Regions from separate parts of the Shinella sp. BE166 genome, predicted to be linked through region 3. Evidence: predicted binding sites of a transcription regulator. Region 3 holds the regulator's gene; each other region holds the start of a gene.

Region 1 (5,689 bases), on a different contig from region 3:
TCTTTTCCAGGATGGAGAAGATGCCGGTCGGCGTCGAATGGCCGGCCTTGCCGGTGGAGACGCGCGATGTGGCGACGATCACGCCGCCATCATAGATCTTCAGTTCCTGCAGGTCCTTCGACACCATGATCTGGAGGGGACCTTCGAGCGTTCCGCCGAGCGCCGTGGCGCAGCTCAGCATCAGGCCCAATATGCTCATGCCAGTAGCGAGGCGAAACTTCATGTAACCCATCCGTACGCAATACAAACCGAAGGGGAGCTTAGTGCATCCAGTTTAAAGAAGGCTTGATGCAGCTGGCGATCCCCCGATCTGTGCCAACCCGATGCAATGCAGAACGCTGGTTCTTCGGGATTTATTCGGTGGGGGTGTCAGTTTTCCCGGCGGATTTGAAGGTCAACTTTTCGTGAAAGCGTTCGGGGCCGGATTTGCCGAACGTATAGCCGGTTTCAACGCTCGCCTTGCCGAACTTGTCGCGCAACGTGTTCATCGCGGCTTCCGCCGCAGCACGGCGGCTGGCGGCGGGATCGACGAGGTCCGGCGGGTCGGCGCGTCCGGGATCGGCAAGCTCCGTGACGCCGATGCCGATCAGCCGGTACTTCGTGCCGTCCACCTCCTTGCGCAGCAAGTCGAGCCCCGTGCGGAAAATCCGGTCGGCGAGCATGGTCGGGTCTTCGAGTTTGCGGTTGCGCGTGCGGCCCTTGAAGTCGGCGGTCTTCAATTTGAGCACGACCGTATAGCCGGCAATGCCGGATTTCCGAAGCCGCGAGGCGACCTTCTCGCTCAGGCGGCGCAGATGCGTGACCAGCTCGTCATAACCCGCAATATCGTCGAAGAAGGTGGTTTCGGCCGAAACGCTCTTGGCAGCGTCGTTCGGATGAACCTCGCGGTCGTCCTGTCCGCGCGAAAGGTTGAAGAGGCGCTTGCCCATGACGCCATAGCGGCGCATCAGGTCGGTTTCCTCCATGGTCTGAAGCTGGCCGACGGTGCGGATGCCATCGCGCTCCAGCGTCTCGGCAAAGGCCTTGCCGACGCCCCAGATCAGGCGCACGGATTTGTCCCGCAGGAAGTCGAGCGCCTCCGCTTCGCCGATGACGGAAAAGCCGCGCGGCTTGCGCATGTCCGAGGCGACCTTGGCGAGGAACTTGCAGTAGGAGAGGCCGATCGAGATGGTGATGCCGATCTCCTTCTCGACGCGCTCCGCAAAGCGCGCAAGCACCCGGGCTGGCGGATCGTGGTGCAGGCGCTCCGTGCCGCGCAATTCCAGGAAGGCCTCGTCGATGGAGAGCGGCTGGACGAGCGGCGTCAGCTCCTGCATCATGGTGCGCACCTCGCGGCCGACCCGCACATATTTCTCCATGTTCGGGCTGATGACGACGGCGTTCGGGCAGGCTTCCAGCGCCTTGAACATCGGCATGGCCGAGCGCACGCCGTGGATGCGCGCGACGTAGCAGGCCGTGGAGACCACGCCGCGTTTGCCGCCGCCGATGATCACCGGCTTGTCGGCAAGCTCCGGATTGTCGCGTTTCTCGATCGAGGCATAGAAGGCGTCGCAGTCGATATGGGCGAGCGTCAGGTCGTAAAGTTCGTCATGATAGACGAGACGGGGGCTGCCGCAGGCGCGGCAACGACGCAGATCGGCCGGCTGCCCGGAAAGGCAGTCACGACAGAAGCCCGGAAAAAGCTGTGTGGCGGTGCTCATGAATGGAACAAATATTGAACATCGCGACATTAATGCTTAAGTTAAAGAGTCTCAAGAGGAACCGGGGCTGAAAGCATGACGACGCACAGGCTGGACGCGCGGTGTCGCACACCCGGTTTATTCCCTCAGAAATCGGTGTCGCCATATGGTCCAGAGAGGATCGCGTGGGCGCGCACGACCGTCTCCGGCGTGATGCCCGTCGCCGCGCTGAAGTCGAGCAGCGTCGGCTCGTGTCCCATCAGGAAGTCGACGAGGCCGGCGAGAAAGCCGGGATCGTTGATGGCGTTGCGCACTTCCGCGGGCGCGACGCCGGTCAGCGCGAGGAAACGCGAGAGCAATTCCGGCTCGCCGGCGATCCAGCCGAGGATGGCGACAGCGGTTGCTTCCGCCTCCGCCGTCGCGGGTGTATCTTTTTGGCTTTTCATCGTTTTCCCTCGGGAAATTTACCTTTTAATCAACCAAGTGCCGCTAACGTGGCTGCGGTCAGGCTGGGTGATTTCGGCTTTGCCGCAACTTATCGATCTTCCGGAGGGTTGCAAGGCCGGTGAGAGGAACAGGGACGCACAATGCCCAAGCAAGTGATGATTGTCGAGGACAACGAGCTGAACATGAAGCTCTTCCGGGACCTCATCGAGGCGTCCGGCTACACCACCATCCAGACCAGGAATGGCATGGAAGCCCTTGATCTCGCGCGCAAATATCGCCCGGACCTGATCCTGATGGACATCCAGCTTCCGGAGGTTTCGGGCCTCGAAGTCACCAAGTGGCTGAAGGAGGACGACGAGCTCCATGTCATCCCCGTGATCGCCGTCACCGCCTTTGCGATGAAGGGCGACGAGGAGCGCATCCGGCAGGGTGGCTGCGAGGCTTACGTCTCGAAACCCATCTCCGTTCCGAAATTCATCGAAACCATCAAGACCTATCTCGGCGACGCATGAGGTAGAGACCAGGGCCATGACAGCACGCATCCTCGTCGTCGACGACATTCCGGCCAACGTGAAGCTGCTCGAAGCGCGGCTTCTCGCGGAATATTTCGACGTGCTGACGGCCGACAATGGTTACGAAGCGCTGTCGATCTGCGAGCGGACCCAGGTCGATCTCATCCTGCTCGACATCATGATGCCCGGCATCGACGGTTTCGAGGTCTGCGAGCGGCTGAAGGCCAATCCGCGCACGTCGCATATCCCGGTCGTCATGGTGACGGCGCTCGACCAGCCGTCGGACCGCGTGCGCGGCCTGAAGGCCGGCGCCGACGATTTCCTGACCAAGCCGGTCAACGACCTCCAGCTCATGTCGCGGGTGAAGAGCCTGGTGCGGCTGAAGACGCTGACGGACGAGCTGCGCATGCGCGCGGCGACCGCCCGCGCCATCTCCATGGAGGAGGGGCTGGACAACGTCATGGGCGACGAGGCGGGCGACGTGCTGCTCGTCGATAGCCGCGCGAGCTCGCAGGAGCGAATTTCGCGTGCGCTGAAACCGATCGCCGACGTCACCTGCACGTCCGATCCCCAGGCGGCCCTCTTCCAGGCGGCCGAGAGCAACTACGAGCTGGTGATCGTCAACGCCAATTTCGACGACTACGATCCGCTGCGCCTGTGCTCGCAGCTGCGCTCGCTGGAACGCACGCGCTTCCTGCCGCTCCTGCTGATCGCCGAGCAGGGCCATGACGACCTGATCGTGCGCGCGCTCGATCTCGGCGTGACGGATTACCTGATGCGGCCGATCGACCCGAACGAGCTGATCGCCCGCAGCCTCACCCAGATCCGCCGCAAGCGCTGCAATGATCGTCTGCGCGCAAGCGTCCGCCAGACGATCGAGCTGGCCGTGACGGACGGCCTCACAGGCCTGCACAACCGCCGCTACCTCGACAACCACATGAAGCTGCTGATCGACCGCGCCATGGCGCGTGGCCGCCCGCTTTCGGTCTGCATCACCGATATCGACCGCTTCAAGCTCGTCAACGATACCTATGGCCACGATGCCGGCGACGCGGTGCTGCGCGAATTCGCCAACCGCGTGCGCTCCGCGGTGCGCGGCGCCGATCTTGCATGCCGCTACGGCGGTGAGGAGTTCGTTCTGGTGATGCCCGATACGTCGGCCGAGATGGCGGCGGGCGTGGCGGAGCGCCTTCGCACGATCGTTGAGCGCGAGCCCTTCCGCATTCCCGGCACCGATGTCTTCCTGCCGATCACCGCCTCGCTCGGCCTTGCCTCCGCGCTGCCTTCGGGCGACAGCCCGGAAACATTGCTGAAGCGCGCCGACACCGCGCTCTACGAGGCAAAACGTTCCGGACGGAACCGCGTGGTGGCCGCAGCTGCCTGATTCGGGTGGTTTGCCGGCGCCTGCCTATTGGTTGTCCACAGGCCAGTTTGCACTCTGAGCGCTTGCTCTAAATTTCAGGCAGTTCCCCCAACGTATTAGCCGCAGCAGAAATACGGATTTCCGATCTTTGTGGATCACGCTCGCGGGGAATTAGCTTAAAATCCCAATACTGGCTTTTGATCAGTGTTATCAACGGGTTGCGCTTTCTGCAATCTGACCGTGTGGCTCGGCGGTATTTTGTCTGGGTTGAGTGTGCTTCACGCTCTGGTTGACGTAACGTGGACCCACCGTTGTTGTGATCCATAACGTAACTGGAACCCAATGAGACAAGCGTCGGCGCCGCGGTTAACTATGAGACAAGGAGCGGCGAGGGGAGCGTTAAGAATTCGTTGATTTTTTTTCTTTTTCGCGCGATGTTCAACTCATGGGCGGCAAACAAGCCCGCACAACCGGTTACCCCATGATGCTAGGTCCGCCGCATCTCCTGGGTCGTGGGGTCGGTCGGCTGGTTACGACACAAACGGAATCCTCGTGCCGTCGTCGTATCTGGCCGACCCCCGTTCAGCGCCGCTCCCGTCAAGGGAGCGGCGTTTTTGATTCGCGAATCTCCAACTAGCTTGCAGCGACCCGGCCCAAAAGGAAAGGCGCCGGACGTTTCCGCCCAGCGCCTTTGTGAACCAAAAGGGTCGCCAAGATTACTTGATCTTGGTTTCCTTGAATTCGACGTGCTTCTTGACGACCGGATCGTACTTCGTCTTGGTCATCTTGTCCGTCATCGTACGGCTGTTCTTCGTCGTTACGTAGAAGAAACCGGTGTCGGCCGTCGACAGCAGCTTGATCTTGATGGTGGTAGCCTTGGCCATGGTCGTCCTGCCTTTATGAAAAACGAAGCCGCGGACAGCCAGTCTGCTCCACGGCTTAAATCTGGGCGGAAACTACAAATCGCGCCCGAAAAGTCAAGCCCGTTTCGGTCGGAAAACGATCCGGGCCAGTGAAAGTACCAGGTAAAAGCCGAAGAAGGACACGATCGTCCAGGCAAAACCGTCATTGCCGGAGACGTCCATCGCCGCGCCGATCGCCTGCGGACCCACCACCGTGCCGACCGCATAACAGAAGATGAAGGCGGCATTGGCAGCCGCGAGGTCCGCGCCGACGAGGCGCGAGCCGAGATGGCTGAGGCCGACCGTGTAAAGGCCAGCAACGCAGCCGCCCCACACCAGCAGCACCACGGCCATCAGCACCCAGTTCTGCGACACCAGCGGCAGCGAGAGCGCACCGACGAGGCCGATGACGGCCATGATCGTCAAGAGGCTCCTGCGGTCCTTCATGCGGTCGGAGAGCATGCCGAGCGGGATCTGGAATGCCATGTTGCCGATGCCCATGACGGTGAGCAGCAGGGCCGCCTGCGGCTCGCTGAAGCCGGCACGGGTGGCGTAGATCGGAAAGAGCGAAAGACCACCCACTTCCACCGCGCCAAAAATGAAGACCGCGGCCGTCGCCGTCGGCACGAGCAGCACGTAGCGCATGAAATGCAGTTCCGGCTTCTCGTCGATGATCGGGCTTTCGGCACGCGCGATGTAGATGGGGATTGCCGCAAGCAGGATGATCGCCGCGCCGACTGCAAACGGCAGCACGCCGTCGCTGCCGAGGATGGAGAAGAGCAGGGG
Region 2 (5,689 bases), on a different contig from region 3:
GAGGAGGCGACAAAGCCCTCCGCCTCGTCTTTCGGCGTCGTTGCCGCCTTGCCGATCTTGAAGTGTCCATGACGATCGACGAGGATCGTGTCGGTCATGGTGCCGCCCGCGTCGATGCCAATCACAATCGGGTTTTCCAAGTCCTTGCCCTCCGAGACTTTCGATGGGGGAAGACTAGGCTCGGGCAAGGGCGGGGCGCCATATGCCGAAAGGCACAATGACGGCGGGGCAGGGGGATGCTAGATCAGAGCATGCGCGCAGAGTTTTGGCAGAACCTTGCCGTCGCGATCGCCGCGACGGGAACGGACGAGCACGTCGACCGGCTGATCGACATGATCGGCGCCGTCGTCTCGCCCGACCTCATCACCGTCACGCGCTATTCGGCGACCCGCCGGCCGGAATTCGTCAAGCACCGCGGCTATTCGGAAGAGATGGTCGCGCGGTATCTTGAAACCTACTATGTCTTCGATCCCTTCTACGCCCATTGGCGCGGCGAGCGGCGCACCGGCATCGTGCCCCTGAAGAGCCTCGCCAGCGACCGCATGAAACGCGGCCGCTACATCGCCGAGTTCCTCGCCCAGTCGGAAATCTGCGACGAGATCGGCGTGCTGCTCGAAGACGGCGACGACTGGTGCCTCGGCATCTTCCTCGACCGCTCGCGCCAGCCTTTTCGCGATGCCGATGTGGACCTGCTGAACGAACGCTTCTCCGTCTTCGCCGCCCTGCATGCGCTCGACACCAAAACCCGCCAGCCCTCCTACAGCCGCAGCGCCACCCCCACGGCGCCCGGCGCCGTGCCGGCCAACGGCCCGGTCATCGCCGCCGCCCTCTGGCCGGAACTGTCCGCCCGCGAACTCGAACTCGTCGAGCTGGTGCTGAACGGCCACCCCACCGCCACCATCGCCGCCCGCCTCGGCATCGCCTCCGGCACGGTGAAAAACCACCGCGCCCGCATCTACGAAAAACTCGACATCACCACCGAGCGGGAGTTGTTCCTGCACTTCTTCCACCGCAGCCAGCCGCATTGACGGGATGTTGACAGGTGTCAACAATCCCCGACCGGCACATACCCCCGCCGGCGCTTCCGCATCGCCAGCCGCTCCGCATCCCGCCACGCTTCCGCCAAACTCCGCTTCGCCTCCACCCGCTCGCGGGAAAAGACGCCGATGCGGCCCCATTCGCGCACCAGCAGCGCCGTGCCGAACAGGTCGCGCGTCCAGCCGGTAGAAGCGCTGCATGTGGCATCGTCAACTTAACGGCAACGAGGACAGGCCATGACGCCGGCCGAGTTTGTCGGTCACGCGCGGGCGATTTTCGCCCACAGTTTCATCGCCGAGGAACGCAATTCGCGATGATGGCCGGAGATGTCGTGGCGGAGGATGTAAAACAAGTTGGCAATCGGGTCATGGATGGAGACGAAGCGTTGTAGATGCCGCCTCGTCTTGAAGCGTTTCATAGTGCAAGATTATCGGTTATGTAAGGAAGGTGTCAATGCGTGCAGTTTTGCGTTTGTATGCTGGCCTAAACCGCGCGTACCGTTTAAGCTTCTCGGTATGGATCCGCCCGGTCGATACGTTACGACGACGCCGAACTAGTCGCCCCGCCTGCCAAGCTGGGCACGGCCGCGAGCACACGATCTGACCGAATCCCATGCCGCCTTCGCCGCCGGTCTTGCCCGCAGGCGGCTGGCACCATCGAACGCGTTCGCGTGACCGGCCGCGATACGGGTCTCAACTGCTCCAAGGCGGGGCGCGGCAACGGGGGCGTCGGAGTTCAAGGTGATGGTGCTGATGGCGGTGAGACCTTTTCAGCCGGTCGACCGCCGACAGCTGTCGAGGATTTTTGGCAAGGAAGTCAGCGGCGACACCATCGCCGATCTACGCGGCGCGGGTTTCATCGGTTCCGGACCGCCTCGTCCGACGCCCGGGGCGCCGTACACCTACGTGACAACCCCCCATTTCCTCTCTGCTTTTGGCTGCTTAACCTGCCTAACATCGAGGCGCTCGAGGATACCGGCCCGCTCAGCCGACACGCAGTTAAAAAACGAAATCGCCGCCTCGGAAGGCGGGGAGAACGGGACGAACGACGAGTCGTCGTTTACTGAGTGATGCCGGCCGTTTCAATCCGCTTGGCCATCAGCGCTGGACTGACTAGCATCGCTGTGGAGGCTAGCGCCATCGACAGGCCGAGCTTCATCGGAAACAACAGCAACTGATCTAATAAAGGGCCATTGGAGTGGGAGACCGCGGTGCTGCTTACGGTCTCCTGGAAAGGCTGTACGACCGTCTCGGCGGCGTCTTGCACCTCTGCGATGTTGACAGGTTCAATACCGGCAATGCCTGTAGGAATCGGTTCACCAAGCTTCAGATCTGACATGGTTGCGTCCTTTCGCGGTTGACGATCGATAAGTGCTGCAGCGCACAAAAGTTCCGTGTAGCACCCCACGCCATACACCATCTGCTACCGGCGGCTGCGCGTCACTCCAGGTCGAGTGACTTCTTGAGTTCGTCGATCCGTTTTGACGCTTCGGCCTTAGTCAGGTCCTCGGCGTAGGCATCGGGCTGATGCGCCTGTTCCGACAGTGTCTTCAGATAAGAGCGCTGAGCGCCGGTCATCGGCTCGTCGCCGCTGACCCAGTCGTCTGGATCTTTCTGTGTGTTGGACGAGGTATCGGTTTTCGGGTTTTCACTCATAAGGTTCTCCTGGTTTTGTTCTGCAAACGTTCTTTTGTGGCCGATGGTTCCGGTGGCTGCTCAGTCGCTGCATGGAACTCCGCTGTCGGCCCCTCGTTTCGCTTGCGCATTCGCAAGTCGAGGAGAAGACGATTGCCGATCATCGCCACCGCCGCCTGGTCCATCCCGAAAAAGGTGGCCGACCGGTTTGCGCAGGAAGGAAGTGGCCTCACCCGATATGCATCGGTGTTCGATGGCGTCGAAATCAATTCGACCTTCTACCGTCGGCACAAGGCATCGACCTTCGCGCTGTGGGCGCAATCCGTGCCGGACAGCTTTCGGTTTGCGGTCAAGATCCCCAAGGACATCACCCACACCCACGCGATGAAAGACATCGCCGAGCCGTTCGGCACCTTCCTTGAAGATATTACGCCGCTAGGCGAGAAACGAGGACCGCTGCTCTGCCAGCTGCCGCCGTCACTGGCCTTCGACGCGGACGCGCTCGACAGCGCGTTCAATACAGTACGGAATGCCGATGACGGACCGATCGTGATTGAGGTACGCCACACGAGCTGGGCGTCGGCCGAGGCACGGGATCTGCTGAAGAGCTACGCGATCGATCGAGTTCTTGCCGATCCGGCGCGGGTCTGGCCGACGGAGGATTTCGACACACCGCCAAAATACGTTCGTCTCCACGGCAAGCCGAAGATCTATTACTCGAGCTATACCGATGAGGAGATCAGGCGTTTCTCAGACCTGTTGGCGGCGGATGGCTGGTGCGTGTTCGACAATACCGCCTCCGGGGCAGCGATCGAAAACGCGCTGACGATGGTAGATTTCCATCTGAAGCGATAGCAGATCGCCGCAGCGAGAATGGCAGTGATCGAAGAGATTAAGCTGACGTGAAGGAACAGCATAATTCTCCGGGAGTTATGGCGAAATGAACCAGACCCTCACTGAAATCGACACGATTGCCGCGGAAGCCAAACTGGCATCAGGCTTGGTGTACGTTCCTGGATTAGAGACCGGCATCACCCGTAAGTGGGGCGCCAGAGGTTTCATGTACTACCGACCGGACGGGCGACGGATCACGGAAGCTGCCGAGATCTCTCGATTGAACGCCTTAGCGATACCGCCGGCCTACACCGATGTCATCATTTCAACTAACCCGTTTTCTCATCTCCAGGCGATCGGCAAGGATGCACGGGGCCGTCGCCAGTATCGTTACCATTCTGACTGGCACGCGCATCGTGGAAAAGCCAAGTTCGAACGGCTCACCGACTTCGCCGATCGCCTGCCAGACCTCCGTGAGCGGGTTGAGATAGATTTACGCTCTCGCGGCCTGACAATGAATAAGGCCTTGGCTACCGTAGTGTGGATGCTCGACAACCTGTACATCCGCGTCGGTAACGCCGCGTATGCAGAGGCGAACAAGTCATATGGAGCGACGACCCTGCGCAACCGCCATGTCAAGGTCGAAGGTGGGAGCCTTAAGTTCCGCTTTAAGGGGAAGTCGGGCAAGGAATGGAACCTTTCTCACAGCGATCGTCGCATTGCCAACGTCGTCCGAAAGCTCCAGGAACTGCCCGGCCAACACCTATTTCAATATGTTTGCGATGAGGGCGAATGCAGACCTATCTCTTCGCACGACGTGAATTCATATATCCGCGAAATCACCGGCGAGGAATTCAGTTCAAAGCAATTCCGGACATGGGGTGCCACCTGCATGGCGGTTGAAGCCCTTGCTTCGCTTGAGGTCGCAGCGACCAAGCGCGACCTTGCTCGCCAACTTAACGAGGCGATTGATGGAGTCGCTTCGAAACTCGTGAACACCCGCTCGGTCTGTCGCTCCTCGTACATCCATCCGGCGGTGTTCGAGGATTTTCAATCTGGAATGCTGCACGATGTGCTCAAGCTGAAGACCAGGAGCGAGCGGCTTCAACAGTGGCTAGACGAGGAGGAAATCCGCGTTTTACGTTGGCTTAAAAAGCGTTCTGTTGCTTCGAGCTCGACGTAACAGGCAACGTACGGCGAGATTATTTTCTGTGAGGCCAGCCATGACATGCGCGCGCCGAAGCATGAGCTGACCATCGCCCGCTACGTTTCGAAAACCCGTCGCTGCATCGCGGCGCAGCCGCCCGGCTGGGCGCTAACCCAGGGCGGTATCCGCAGCCTGAGCCGCTACAACGTCGTCGCCGGGCAGGCGTGGCCTGCAAAAGATCCGGGGCGCCGATGAGAACCAAGAAGCCGTGGCAGGTTGATGCGGCCTTGGAAAGGAAGGGAGAGGTCGGCGATGAGGGCGCCAGCGCGTTCGACGCCGAGCTAGCCGAAATTGATGCGGTGCCGCACGCGGGGAAGCCGCGTTGAAGAAGCGGCCGCGCCCGCAAGCCTGTCGCGGGATCGGGACGCGTTTGTATTTGATCTCGACTGGACGAGGATGCGCGGCTGAAGGAATGGCGTGCCCAGCTGAACCAGTCCGATCATTTGCCGCCGATGCTGTAGGCTGTTGTCGCACTGACGCCTGGAACACCCTCGAGGTGCTGCAGCCGACATGAAAAACGCTATACGCAGGCAATTGAAGTCGCCGGCGGCGAGCCAACCGGCATGAGGCGAAAGATGAGACGACTGCGATGGAGGGGCTGCTCAAGAAGTTGCCGCTCGGCATGCCGATGATCGATCCGCGCGACGTCGCGCCGATGGTACTCTTCCTCGCCTCGGACGAAGCGCGCATGGCGTCTGCAGGCGCCTATTCGATAACAGCCGGCGACAGCGCCAACATCCAGAGCTGTCGAGCGCGTAAGTGCAGTTTCTGGAACTCTAGAACGGCGAGGCCGTCAGCAGCACCGCGATCGGCACGCTGATCACCGATGCGGTCAGTGCTATCATCGATACCGCCTTAATCAATTGCGCCCGCCGTGCACGGCCCGCATCCCATTCATACGCCATACTCGTGTCCTCCGGGCGAGCAATGAAGCATTCGCGCTATCAGGAGTCTAGCCCGTTCTTACGGCTCCAAA
Region 3 (5,689 bases):
TGAAGCGCAAGGTCGCGTCCTCGCCGAAGACATCGCCGCACGCCTGACCCAGCCGCCCTTCGACAATTCCGCCATGGACGGCTACGCCGTCCGCCACGCGGATATCGCGACGCTCGGCGCCATCCTGAAGGTCGTCGGCCTCTCCTCCGCCGGCCACGCCTTCGAAGGCTCTGCCGGCCCCGGCGAGGCCGTACGCATCTTCACGGGCGCCCCGTTGCCCGCCTTCGCCGATACCGTGCTTCTGCAGGAAGATGCGGAGAAGCTGGACGACGGCCGCATCCGCACGACCTTCCTCACGCCAAAAGGCCGCCATGTGCGCCCGCGCGGGCAGGATTTTTCCGAAGGCGAGACCGTGCTGAAGGCCGGCGCCGTGCTCGATGCCGGCCGCCTGACCGTCGCCGCCGCGATGAACCATCCGACACTTGCCGTCTACGCCCGCCCCCGAATCGCGGTGCTTGCGACCGGCGACGAGCTCGTCCCGCCCGGAACACCGCCCGGCGCCAGCCAGATCATCGCCTCCAACACCTACGGCGTTTCGGCGCTCGCCCGGGCGGCCGGCGCGGAGGTGATCGACCTCGGCATCGTCGGCGACGACAAGCAGGCGATCCTGGCGGCCGTGCGCAACGCACTGACACTCGACATCGACGTGCTCGTGACGCTCGGCGGCGCCTCCGTCGGCGATTTCGACCTCGTGCAGCCGGTGCTCGGCGAGGCCGGCATGGAACTCGATTTCTGGCGCATCGCCATGCGGCCGGGAAAGCCGCTGATGGTCGGCCGGCTGGGGGATATCCAGGTGCTGGGCCTGCCCGGCAACCCGGTCTCAAGCCTCGTCTGCTCGCTGCTCTTCCTGGAGCCGCTGGTGCGCCGCCTCGCCCGCCTGCCCGCGAAAAACCGCCGGCACCCGGCCGTCGCCGCCGTGCCGCTCAAGGAAAACGACCAGCGGCAGGACTATATCCGCGCCCGCATAGCGCGGGGACCGGCCGGCGATCTGCGCGTCACCCCCTTCGGCAAGCAGGATTCGTCGATGATGAAGGTCTTCGCCGAATCGGAAGGCCTGCTGATCCGCCCGCCGCACGCCCCGGCCGTGCCAGAAGGCGATACTTGCGAAGTACTCCTCCTGCGCGAACCCTCCGCCTGAACAATATTATTATTTCCAAGGCCTTGCGGAACACATATGGAACAGATAGTGTCTGTTCTGGATTTGTTTCACGATTCTGGATTGTTTCAAGATTCTCGGTGGAGGGGCCATGCTCACGCGGAAACAACAGGAACTTCTCCTGTTCATTCATGAACGGATGAAGGAGTCCGGTATTCCTCCCTCCTTCGACGAGATGAAGGATGCGCTCGACCTCGCCTCCAAGTCCGGCATCCATCGCCTCATCACGGCGCTGGAGGAGCGCGGCTTCATCCGCCGCCTGCCCAACCGGGCGCGGGCGCTGGAAGTGATCAAGCTTCCCGAAGCCTATTCGCCGAGCCTCCAGCCGCGTCGCGGTTTTTCGCCGGCCGTCATCGAGGGCAGCCGCGGCAAGCAGCCGGTGCCGGCCGCCCCCGTGCAGCGCACGCCGCAAGCGGACATGTCGTCTTCGGTCTCCGTGCCGGTCATGGGACGCATCGCCGCCGGCGTGCCGATCTCCGCCATCCAGAACAACACCCATGAAATCATGGTGCCGGCCGAAATGGTCGGCAACGGCGATCATTATGCGCTGGAGGTCAAGGGCGACTCGATGATCGAGGCCGGCATTCTCGACGGCGACACCGTGATCATCCGCAACGCCACCACCGCCAATCCGGGCGAGATCATCGTGGCACTCGTCGACGACGAGGAGGCGACGCTGAAGCGCTTCCGCCGCAAGGGCGCCTCCATTGCGCTCGAAGCCGCAAACCCGGCCTACGAGACCCGCATTTTCGGCCCGGACCGCGTCAAGATCCAGGGCAAGCTCGTCGGCCTCATTCGCCGCTATCATTGAGCGCCGTCTCGGCCTCGAAGGTGCCGCTGCGCCAATCATAGGTGCGGTGGCGGGACCAGGGCCGGTCGAGAGTTTCGACGGCGGGCGTGATCTCGGCTTCAGAAAGTGTTGAAGGGGCCTTTTCGGCGCCGGGCTGGATTTCCAGGGCGCCTGTGCGCCGCAGATGGCGGGCCGTCATCAGCCGGGCTCCGGAGCGGCATGCCTCCAGCCGCAGGGCCTGCGGCACGACGACGAGATCGGCGGCATCGCAGGCGGTTCCGAGGAAGGCGAGGTCTTCCAGCGTGACGATCCGCCAGCCGCTCGGCGAAACCGCAGCGCAGAATGCCTTTGTTTCGCAGATGAAGCCCGTGCCTTTTCCAGCCTCCGCCAGGGCGGATGCCATGGCGTCCTTTGCCTTCTGCCGGTCCGCCTTGCGGCGCGGTTTCCTCTGCTTTTCAGTCCCTTCAGCGGGTGCGGCGGCATCCTCTACCGTCAGCCCTTCGCTCTTGCGCATCTCCGGCTTGACGAGATCGCCGAGCCGCAGAGCGCGCCGCCATTGCGCATAGATGAAATCCGGCGGCCTTGCGCGATTGGTCGCAACGGTTTCACCCCGCCGGATCGCCACGAGACGGCCGTCTTCCGAGACCAGCACTTCCGGCGCACGGCGTGCGTCTGGCCAGCAAGCTATGACGATCCCGAGCGCGACGAGCAGCGTGCCGGCATGGCGCAGCCGGGTGCGCAGGATGCAGGCCAGGCCGCCACCGAGACCGATCAGCAGGAAAGCGGACTGCGGAATCTGACCGGTGACGATTTCGCCTTTCCAGCTTGCGACCCAGGTCGAAAGCGCGATCATCCATTCGATGCCCTTGCCCATGATCGCGAAGGGGATGGCATCGAGGCCGAACGGCATCAGCAGCACGGCGATGAGGCCGAAGGGCATGACGATCGTGCTGATCACCGGCATCGCCAGAAGGTTGCCCGCGAGGCCATAGGCGGGGATGCGATGAAAATGGCCGATGGAATAGATCAGCGTGGAAAAACCGCCGATCAGCGAGGAGAGCATGAGCCCGCCGAAAAAGCGGCCGAGCGAACCGCCGAACAATTGCAACGGCCCTCCCCGGCTCTCCCGCCGCATCGGCCGCTCGCGCCAGGCCGCGTAGCCCGCGACAAGCCCCAATGTCGCCGCATAGGACATCTGGAAACCGGGATTGGTGACGGCCGACGGCGTCACCAGCAGGATGAGGATCGCCGAGAGCGCGACATTGCGCAGGCTGATGGCCGATCGCCCGAAGAGCACGGCGACAAGCATGACGCAGATCATGATCCACGATCGTACCGCCGAGAGCGCGCCGCCCGAGACGAGAATATAGAGCGTCACCATGATGAGCGCGCCGACGGCGGCGATCTTCTTGGCCGCATAGCGCTCGGAAAAGCCCGGGATCAGCGCCATCAGCATGCGCGCACCGACGAGGAAGGTGCCGGCCGCTAGCACCATATTCAGCCCGGAAATGGCCAGCACATGCGCAAGCCCCGCCTGCCGAAGCGCCTCGACCGTGTCCGCGCCGATCGCCCGCTGTTCCGCCGTCACCAGTGCCGCGGCGATCGCCCCCGCATCGCCGCCGATGCGGCCCCGAATATGCTCGGTCAGGTTGTTGCGCCAGCGCGCGATCTCTTGCCGAACCCGCCCTTCCAGCTTCGCCTCTCCGGCCGCAACAGCTTTAGGCGCGCTGTAAAAATAGCCAACAGCGCCGGTGCCGGCGAAATAGGCATCGAAGGCGAAATCGTTGAGGCCCGCCAAGGCCGGGCCGGACGGCGGTCCGAGGCGCGCACGCCCCGTTATGCCCGCGCCGATCGCGATCGGCTCATGACGGCTGCGGGCAAGCAGCGTGACGACGCCGGGCGGCCGCTTCAACACCGGATCGCGCGTTGCCTCCAGTGCGATACGGTAGCGGATCGCGCCCCGCTCATCGCTTTCGCGTGACAGTACCCGGCCACTGATCTGCGTTGTGACTGGAGTATCCAGGATGACCGTATCGAGCCGCGCACTTTCCATGGCTGCAAGCAGCATGCCCACGGGAACGAGAAAAGCGGCACCCGCAGCGAGCGCCACCCAGTCCTCCCGATACCGCAGCCGCCAAGCGGGCCAGAACGTAACGCAGGCAAGAAGCAGCAGGGCATAAATTGGTGGATCGGTAGCGGCGGCAAACCACAATGCAGCGCCGATGCCGAGGAAGACCGGCACGAACAGGAAGAAGTGGCCGTGCGCCCGCTCCTCGGCGAAGGCGGCATCAATTCTCTGGCCGGCAAGGCTTTCCCGAACCCGGCCGACGGCGCGCGCATAGGCGGCAAGCGTGGCCCCGCGACGGCGCGCGGGCAGAGCCGGTATCGGCAGCGAATCGCCAGCCCGCGCGACGCCCCAGGCCTCTGCCTCGCGCGCCGCCTGCTTCTCCGCGATGTCGATCCTGGCCATGCACTCGGCCCCGCCGGTTCCCCTGGCGATTATGCAACCCGGCGCGAGAATCTTCAATCAAAAGTAGGGTTAATTAATACTAAGCCAAACAGAAAGCATGCGCCCTCCGCAACGCGAAAACCACCCTCAGAAGTTGCTTGCAACTTGCCGGAAAGGGTAGATATTGCGTTGCCGGAAAGCCCGTTATCGCAATGCACAATTTGCCTTTGGTATCGCTTGGCAGCGCATCGTAAATGGGCTAGCAAAACGAGCATGTTCATGGTGCGGCACGAAACTGTGCCACCATTTGAAACAACGGAGGATCGTTATGACAGGAACAATCGCGGATGTATCGTTCGGTGGCAAGTCGGTCGAGCTGCCGACGCGATCCGGCACGATCGGTCCCGATGTGATCGACATCGGCACGCTGTACAAGAATACCGGCGCCTTCACCTACGATCCCGGCTTCACCTCCACCGCCTCGTGCGAATCGAAGATCACCTATATCGACGGCGACGAAGGCGTGCTCCTGCACCGCGGCTACCCGATCGAGCAGCTTGCCGAACACGGCGACTTCCTCGAAGTGTGCTACCTTCTGTTGTACGGCGAACTGCCGACCAAGACCCAGAAGGACGACTTCGACTACCGCGTCACGCACCACACCATGGTGCACGAGCAGATGAGCCGCTTCTTCACCGGCTTCCGCCGCGATGCGCATCCGATGGCCGTCATGTGCGGCTGTGTCGGCGCGCTGTCGGCCTTCTACCACGACTCGACCGACATCACCGATCCGCACCAGCGCATGGTCGCCTCGCTGCGCATGATCGCCAAGATGCCGACGATCGCCGCCATGGCCTACAAGTACCATATCGGCCAGCCCTTCGTTTACCCGAAGAACGACCTCGACTACGCCTCGAACTTCCTGCGCATGTGTTTTGCCGTGCCCTGCGAGGACTATGTGGTGAACCCGGTTCTGGCGCGCGCCATGGACCGCATCTTCATCCTGCATGCCGACCATGAGCAGAACGCCTCGACCTCGACCGTTCGCCTCGCCGGCTCTTCGGGCGCCAACCCGTTCGCCTGCATCGCGGCCGGCATCGCCTGCCTCTGGGGCCCGGCGCATGGCGGCGCCAATGAAGCGGCGCTCAACATGCTGGCGGAAATCGGCTCGGTCGAGCGCATTCCGGAATATGTCGCCAAGGCCAAGGACAAGAACGACCCGTTCCGCCTGATGGGCTTCGGCCACCGCGTCTACAAGAACTACGACCCGCGCGCCCGCATCATGCAGAAGACG
Region 4 (5,689 bases), on a different contig from region 3:
GGCAACCGTCGCCGTGCGTTCTTCGACCGACCGGACGCGGGAGACGCGCAAGCTCGTACAGGACGCCCGCGCCTCGGCAAACAGCTCCGCCGACGTCGTGAACAATACCGTGAGCGCCATGCAGCGCATCGAGGCCGCTTCAAGCGAGATCAGCCAGATCATCGGCGTCATCGACGAGATCGCGTTCCAGACCAACCTGCTTGCGCTGAATGCAGGCGTGGAGGCCGCGCGGGCGGGCGAAGCGGGCAGGGGCTTTGCGGTCGTTGCGCAGGAGGTTCGCGAACTGGCGCAGCGCTCCGCAAAGGCGGCCCGCGAGATCAAGACGCTGATCACCAATTCCAGCGCTGAAGTTAAGGATGGTGTGCGTCTCGTCGGCGAGACCGGCCGGGCCCTTCGCGAGATCGAAAACTTCGTCGAAGAGATCGACCATAATGTCGACGCGATAGCGACCTCTGCCGCCGAGCAGGCGAGCGGCCTCGAAGAGATCAGTGCCGCTGTTTCGGATGTCGACCGCATTACTCAGGAAAACGCCGCCATGGTGGAGCGGACGACCTCGACGAGCCAATCCCTGGCCGACGGTGCGATAACGCTCAGCGACCTTGTCAATCGGTTCCAACTCAACCGTCGCACGCTTCGCCGTGACGGAAGCGAAATCTGGACGCCGGAAGAGCGCGCCGCCCGGCTCGGCGCGGTGCGCAAGGCCTCCTGATCGAATGAAGGCGGGGCCGCTCTTATGGCCCCGTCATTTCCTTTCGACGAAACCGTCCAGCACGCGTTTCTGTCCGGCGCGGTCGAAATCAATCGTCAGCTTGTTGCCCTCGATCGCCGCGACATTGCCGTTGCCGAATTTCAGGTGGAAGACCCGGTCGCCGACGGCGAATTTCGACGGTTCGCTCGTGGTCGATTTCGCCACCAGTTCTCCTTCGATCATGCGCGAGCGCGGGCCGCTCTCGCCATAACCGACGCGCTCGACGGCGTGGCCGGAGCGTGAGCCCCAGTTGTCGCGCGTGGCTTCCGTGCGGTTCGCCTGGGCGCGGCGCCAACCGGGGGACGAGTAGTCGTTCTGGAACGGCTCCTGCTTGTCGAAGCGCGACTGGCCATAACCGCCGCGGCCGTAACCGCCATAGGACTGTTCCACCTCGGCCACTTCCACATGCGCTTCCGGCAGTTCGTCGAGGAAGCGGGAGGGGAGCGTCGATTGCCAGAGGCCGTGGATGCGGCGGTTGGAGACGAACCAGATATGGCAGCGGCGTTTTGCACGCGTGATACCGACATAGGCGAGGCGGCGCTCCTCCTCCAGGCCCGAGCGGCCGCCCTCGTCGAGCGCGCGCTGGTGCGGGAACAGGCCTTCTTCCCAGCCGGGCAGGAAGACGGTCTCGAATTCGAGGCCCTTGGCCGAGTGCAGCGTCATGATCGAGACGGCGTCGAGCTCGGCATTCTGCTCGGCATCCATGACCAGCGAGACGTGATCGAGGAAGCCGCGCATGGATTCGAACGCTTCCATCGAGCGGATCAGTTCCTTGAGGTTGTCGAGGCGCCCCGGTCCTTCCGCCGACTTGTCGGCCTGCCACATGGCCGTATAGCCGCTCTCGTCGAGGATCTGCTCGGCAAGGTCGGTGTGCGGCATGGTTTCCAGGAGCGACTGCCAGCGGCGGAAATCCGTGACGACGTCGAACAGCGCCTTGCGCGCCTTCGGCTTCAGCTCGTCGGTCTCGATGATGTCGGATGCGGCGGCGAGCATCGGTATGTCGCGGGCGCGGGCATAGTCGTGCAGGTTGCGGATCGTCGTGTCGCCGAGGCCGCGCTTCGGCGTGTTGACGATGCGCTCGAAGGCGAGGTCGTCGGCCGGCTGGCTGACCAGGCGGAAATAGGCCATGGCATCACGGATTTCGAGCCGCTCGTAGAAGCGCGGGCCGCCGATGACGCGGTAGTTGATGCCGAGCGTGACGAAACGGTCTTCGAACTCGCGCATCTGGAAGGAGGCGCGCACCAGGATCGCCATTTCGTTGAGCTTGTGCTGCTTGCGATGGAGCTGCTCGATTTCCTCGCCGACGGCACGCGCCTCTTCCTCGGAATCCCAGGCCGCATGCACGACGACCTTGTCGTCGTCAGGATCTTTGCGGTCGGTGAAGAGCGTCTTGCCCAGCCGGTCCTCGTTATGCGCGATCAGGTGGCCGGCAGCGCCCAGGATATGGGCCGTCGAGCGGTAGTTGCGCTCCAGCTTGACGACGCGGGCGCCCGGGAAATCCTTCTCGAAGCGCAGGATGTTGTCCACCTCCGCGCCGCGCCAGCCGTAGATCGACTGGTCGTCGTCGCCCACACAGCAGACGTTCTGCGGCGTGCCCTTGGGGCGCTGCGCCAGCAGGCGCAGCCACATGTATTGGGCGGTGTTGGTGTCCTGGTACTCGTCGACGAGGATATAGCGGAATTTCTGGTGGTATTCGGCCAAGACATCCGGATTGGCGCGGAACAGGCGGATCGGGTGCAGCAGCAGGTCGCCGAAATCGCAGGCATTCAGCGTCTTCAGGCGGTTCTGGTAGGCGATGTAGAGTTCGCGGCCCTTGCCGTTGGCGAAGGCGCGGGCGTCCCCTTCGGGGATTTGCGCGGGATCGAGGCCCTTGTTCTTCCAGCCGTCGATCATGCCGGCGAACTGCTTGGCCGGCCAGCGCTTGTCGTCGATGCCCTCGGCCTGGATGATCTGCTTGATCAGGCGCACGACGTCGTCGGTGTCGAGGATGGAGAAATCGGAGCGCAGGCCGACGAGTTCGGCATGGCGGCGCAGCAGCTTCACGCCGATCGAGTGGAAGGTGCCGAGCCACGGCATGCCTTCGACAGCGCCGCCGACGAGGAGGCCGATGCGCTCCTTCATCTCGCGCGCGGCCTTGTTTGTGAAGGTCACGGCCAGCATCTGGCTTGGATAGGCGCGGCCGGTCGCCAGGATATGGGCGATGCGGGTGGTCAGCACGCGCGTCTTACCGGTGCCGGCGCCCGCGAGCACCAGCAGCGGGCCGTCGAGCGTCTCCACCGCCTCGCGCTGCTCCGGGTTGAGGCCGGAGAGGTAGTCCGGCGCGCGGTGGGCATCGCGGGCCGCCATGGCGCGCGCGGCGATACCACCCGCCGGCTTTTCCTTTGGCGCCGGGGGCTTTCCGGAAAGCTGCGGGTCCTCGTCGAAGAAGGGAATGTCGTCGTAACCGCTGATCATGCGGCTCAATGTAGTGATTCGGTCTCGAAAGACCAGTTTTCCGTTCTGCTTTTATTCCGCGGGGAAAAACATTGGCCAGAAGATTGTGGAAAGCCGCGCCCTTCAGGGCGTGGCGCGGTCCGCATCGAAGACGGCGTCCACGGGCAGCTGGAAAGCGGTGGCGAGCTGGTTCGTCTTGCCGGCAAGCGAGACGATGGCGAGCAGTTCGGCATATTGCGCATCCGTCATGCCCTTGGCCTTGGCGGCGGCCGTGTGGGAATGGACGCAGTAGCTGCACCCGTTCGTCACCGAGACGGCGATATAGAGCAATTCCTTCACCAGCGGATCGAGCGTCGAGGGTGTCGCCATCACCGCCTTCACCTCCGCCCAGGTGCGCTCCAGAAGCGACGGGTCGAAGGCGAGGTAGCGCCACATATTGTTGACGAAGTCCGATTTGCGGGTGGCGCGGATGTCGTCGAACACCGCCTTGACGCGCGGATCGGCTTCGATGTCTTCGGCTGGCTTGACGGTGCTCATGGTTCCTCCGGAAAAAAAGGCCGGCGGGAAAGCCGCCGGCCAATGGGGTCAGCCCAGTGCGAACACGCGGGCAGGGCCGCCCGTGCCGCCGCGCACTTTTGGCGCGCCGACGATGAGGGTCGCGCCCTTGGCCGGAAGCTGGTCCAGATTGGCGGCCGCTTCAAGCCCCCAATGGCCCGAGGCGAGCCAGGAATAGTGTGTCGCGAAATCCGGCGAGATGCCGTAGTCGAGCGAGAGCGTATCGACCGCGATGCCCACGGCGCTGGAGTTTTCCGCCAGATACTGCACGGCTTCGACGTGGAAGCCGGGGAAGTGCATCTTGCCCTCGGCGTCCGCATTGCGGAACTTATCGGTGCCGAGGTGCTTGTCCCAGCCGGAGAGCAGCGCCACGCAGGCCTTTTCCGGCAGGTCGCCATTGGCGGCGATCCAGGCCTTGATGTCGTCCGGCGTCAGCTGCGCATCCGCGTTCGCCGCCGCCTTCTCGCGGATATCGATGACGGCGAGCGGCACGACGAGGTCGGAAACCGGAATTTCGGCGACCGACTTGCCGTCCTCCGAAAAGTGCAGCGGCGCATCGACATGGGTGCCGGTGTGCTCGTTCACCCGCAGTTCGAAGAGATTGAACTTGTGTTCCTTGTAGTTGAACTTCTGCTCGCGCCAGAACTGCTGCTGCCCGAAGAAAGTCGGAAACTCCTCGTAGAGTTCATGGGTGAGGTCCGTCGCCTTGCTCGGCGCTTGCGCCAGCGCCGGGCTCAGCGCCCCGGAGCTGGCTGCCGCAACCGTTGCGGCGCCCGCAGCGGCGGCACGGAAAAAGTTTCTTCTCGAAAGCATGCGGTTCTTGACGGTATCGATGACGCAGGCGTCGCACATGGTTCTTCCCCCTGTCGGTGAATGCGTTGATGAAACAATACTGAAATAAGGCTCGGCCATACTGGCGCAAGAAAGCTATCACACGCACCGGATCGGTCCAGTCACGCGCATGCTCGGATAGGGGGTGGCGAGGGAAGATTTCTCCACCTTTTCTTACATTTCGGTAACAGAACAGACCGCCAATCTTACATTTCGGTAATGATCGTATTCTTTCATTGCCCGTTCATTTGCAAAGCGGGATACTTGGTCTATGTCGCACTGCAACAGGTGACGGTTCGCTTCCATCGGAGACAGATTGCATGCGGGTTTGGAAACAGCTCCTCATAAGCCTCGGCGTCATTTCGGCCGGGGTCTTGCTCTGGGGTCGCTTCGTGCCCGGGGCGAACGACATGCTGGAGGCCGCGGGCCTCCCCGGCACGCTCGTCGCAGCCATCGCGCCGGCCGGTGAAGGCCAGACCGAGGGGGGCCGCGAAGGCGGCCGCCGCGGCGGTTTCGGCGGTGGCCCGGTGCTCGTCGCCACCAAGCCCGTCGCCATGTCCGTCGTCAACGACCGGCTGAACGCCATCGGCGACGGCGAAGCGATCCGCACCGTCACGGTGACACCTTACGCCACCGGCAACCTCACCGAAGTGCTCGTCGAATCCGGCGACCGGGTGGAGCACGGCCAGGTGATCGCCCGCCTCGACAGCGACGAGCAGCGCATTGCCGCCGACCAGGCGCGTGTGGCGCGCGAAAGCGCGCAGCAGAAGCTGAAGCGCGTCCAGAGCATCAAGTCCTCCATGAGCGTCGCCGAATTGCAGGATGCCGAGACCGCGCTGAAGGCGGCCGAACTGGTGTTGCAGAATGCCGAACTGACGCTGCGCCGCCGCGATATCACTGCGCCCTATGGCGGCGTGGTCGGCATCATCTCCGTCAATGCCGGCGATTACGTCACCACCACCACGGCGATCGCCCGCATCGACGACCGCTCGGAAATCCTCGTCGACTACTGGGTGCCGGAGCGGTTCGCGACGAGCATACGCGTCGGCGGCGACGTCTCGGCGACCGCGGTCGCGCGGCCGGGCGAAACCTTCAACGGCAAGGTACAGGCGATCGACAACC

The links. Region 3 encodes LexA, which represses DNA repair genes until DNA is damaged. Its sites were predicted from a motif close to TGTTCNNNNTGTGTTCNG; they were not measured.
Region 1: a site for LexA is predicted at 1,704-1,721, ahead of J2Y63_RS05950 (DNA polymerase IV). Genes of this name have one in related genera too.
Region 2: a site for LexA is predicted at 2,710-2,727, ahead of J2Y63_RS23465 (DUF3072 domain-containing protein). Genes of this name have one in related genera too.
Region 4: a site for LexA is predicted at 3,244-3,261, ahead of J2Y63_RS23235 (ATP-dependent helicase). Genes of this name have one in related genera too.

The regions. Positions count from the first base shown of each region.
Region 1 is NZ_JBPEHL010000002.1:410,444-416,132, forward strand. It holds gene J2Y63_RS05945 (L,D-transpeptidase family protein) at 1-223, opposite strand, end outside; gene J2Y63_RS05950 (DNA polymerase IV) at 354-1,700, opposite strand; gene J2Y63_RS05955 (DUF3572 domain-containing protein) at 1,826-2,125, opposite strand; gene J2Y63_RS05960 (response regulator) at 2,267-2,638, shown strand; gene J2Y63_RS05965 (PleD family two-component system response regulator) at 2,655-4,022, shown strand; gene rpmG (50S ribosomal protein L33) at 4,718-4,885, opposite strand; gene J2Y63_RS05975 (MFS transporter) at 4,979-5,689, opposite strand, start outside.
Region 2 is NZ_JBPEHL010000011.1:20,603-26,291, reverse strand. It holds gene J2Y63_RS23495 (hydantoinase/oxoprolinase family protein) at 1-140, opposite strand, end outside; gene J2Y63_RS23490 (helix-turn-helix transcriptional regulator) at 237-1,028, shown strand; gene J2Y63_RS23485 (WGR domain-containing protein) at 1,046-1,207, opposite strand; partial or broken gene J2Y63_RS23480 (IS6 family transposase) at 1,298-1,456, opposite strand; gene J2Y63_RS23475 (SMC-Scp complex subunit ScpB) at 1,782-2,108, shown strand; gene J2Y63_RS23470 (hypothetical protein) at 2,098-2,376, opposite strand; gene J2Y63_RS23465 (DUF3072 domain-containing protein) at 2,478-2,693, opposite strand; gene J2Y63_RS23460 (DUF72 domain-containing protein) at 2,826-3,527, shown strand; gene J2Y63_RS23455 (DNA topoisomerase IB) at 3,613-4,689, shown strand; gene J2Y63_RS23450 (hypothetical protein) at 4,735-4,908, shown strand; gene J2Y63_RS23445 (hypothetical protein) at 4,905-5,039, shown strand; gene J2Y63_RS23440 (hypothetical protein) at 5,490-5,618, opposite strand.
Region 3 is NZ_JBPEHL010000006.1:311,939-317,627, reverse strand. It holds gene J2Y63_RS17880 (molybdopterin molybdotransferase MoeA) at 1-1,138, shown strand, start outside; gene lexA (transcriptional repressor LexA) at 1,248-1,967, shown strand; gene J2Y63_RS17870 (ComEC/Rec2 family competence protein) at 1,948-4,416, opposite strand; gene gltA (citrate synthase) at 4,724-5,689, shown strand, end outside.
Region 4 is NZ_JBPEHL010000010.1:220,613-226,301, forward strand. It holds gene J2Y63_RS23230 (methyl-accepting chemotaxis protein) at 1-709, shown strand, start outside; gene J2Y63_RS23235 (ATP-dependent helicase) at 743-3,202, opposite strand; gene J2Y63_RS23240 (carboxymuconolactone decarboxylase family protein) at 3,305-3,718, opposite strand; gene J2Y63_RS23245 (cyclase family protein) at 3,767-4,588, opposite strand; gene J2Y63_RS23250 (efflux RND transporter periplasmic adaptor subunit) at 4,888-5,689, shown strand, end outside.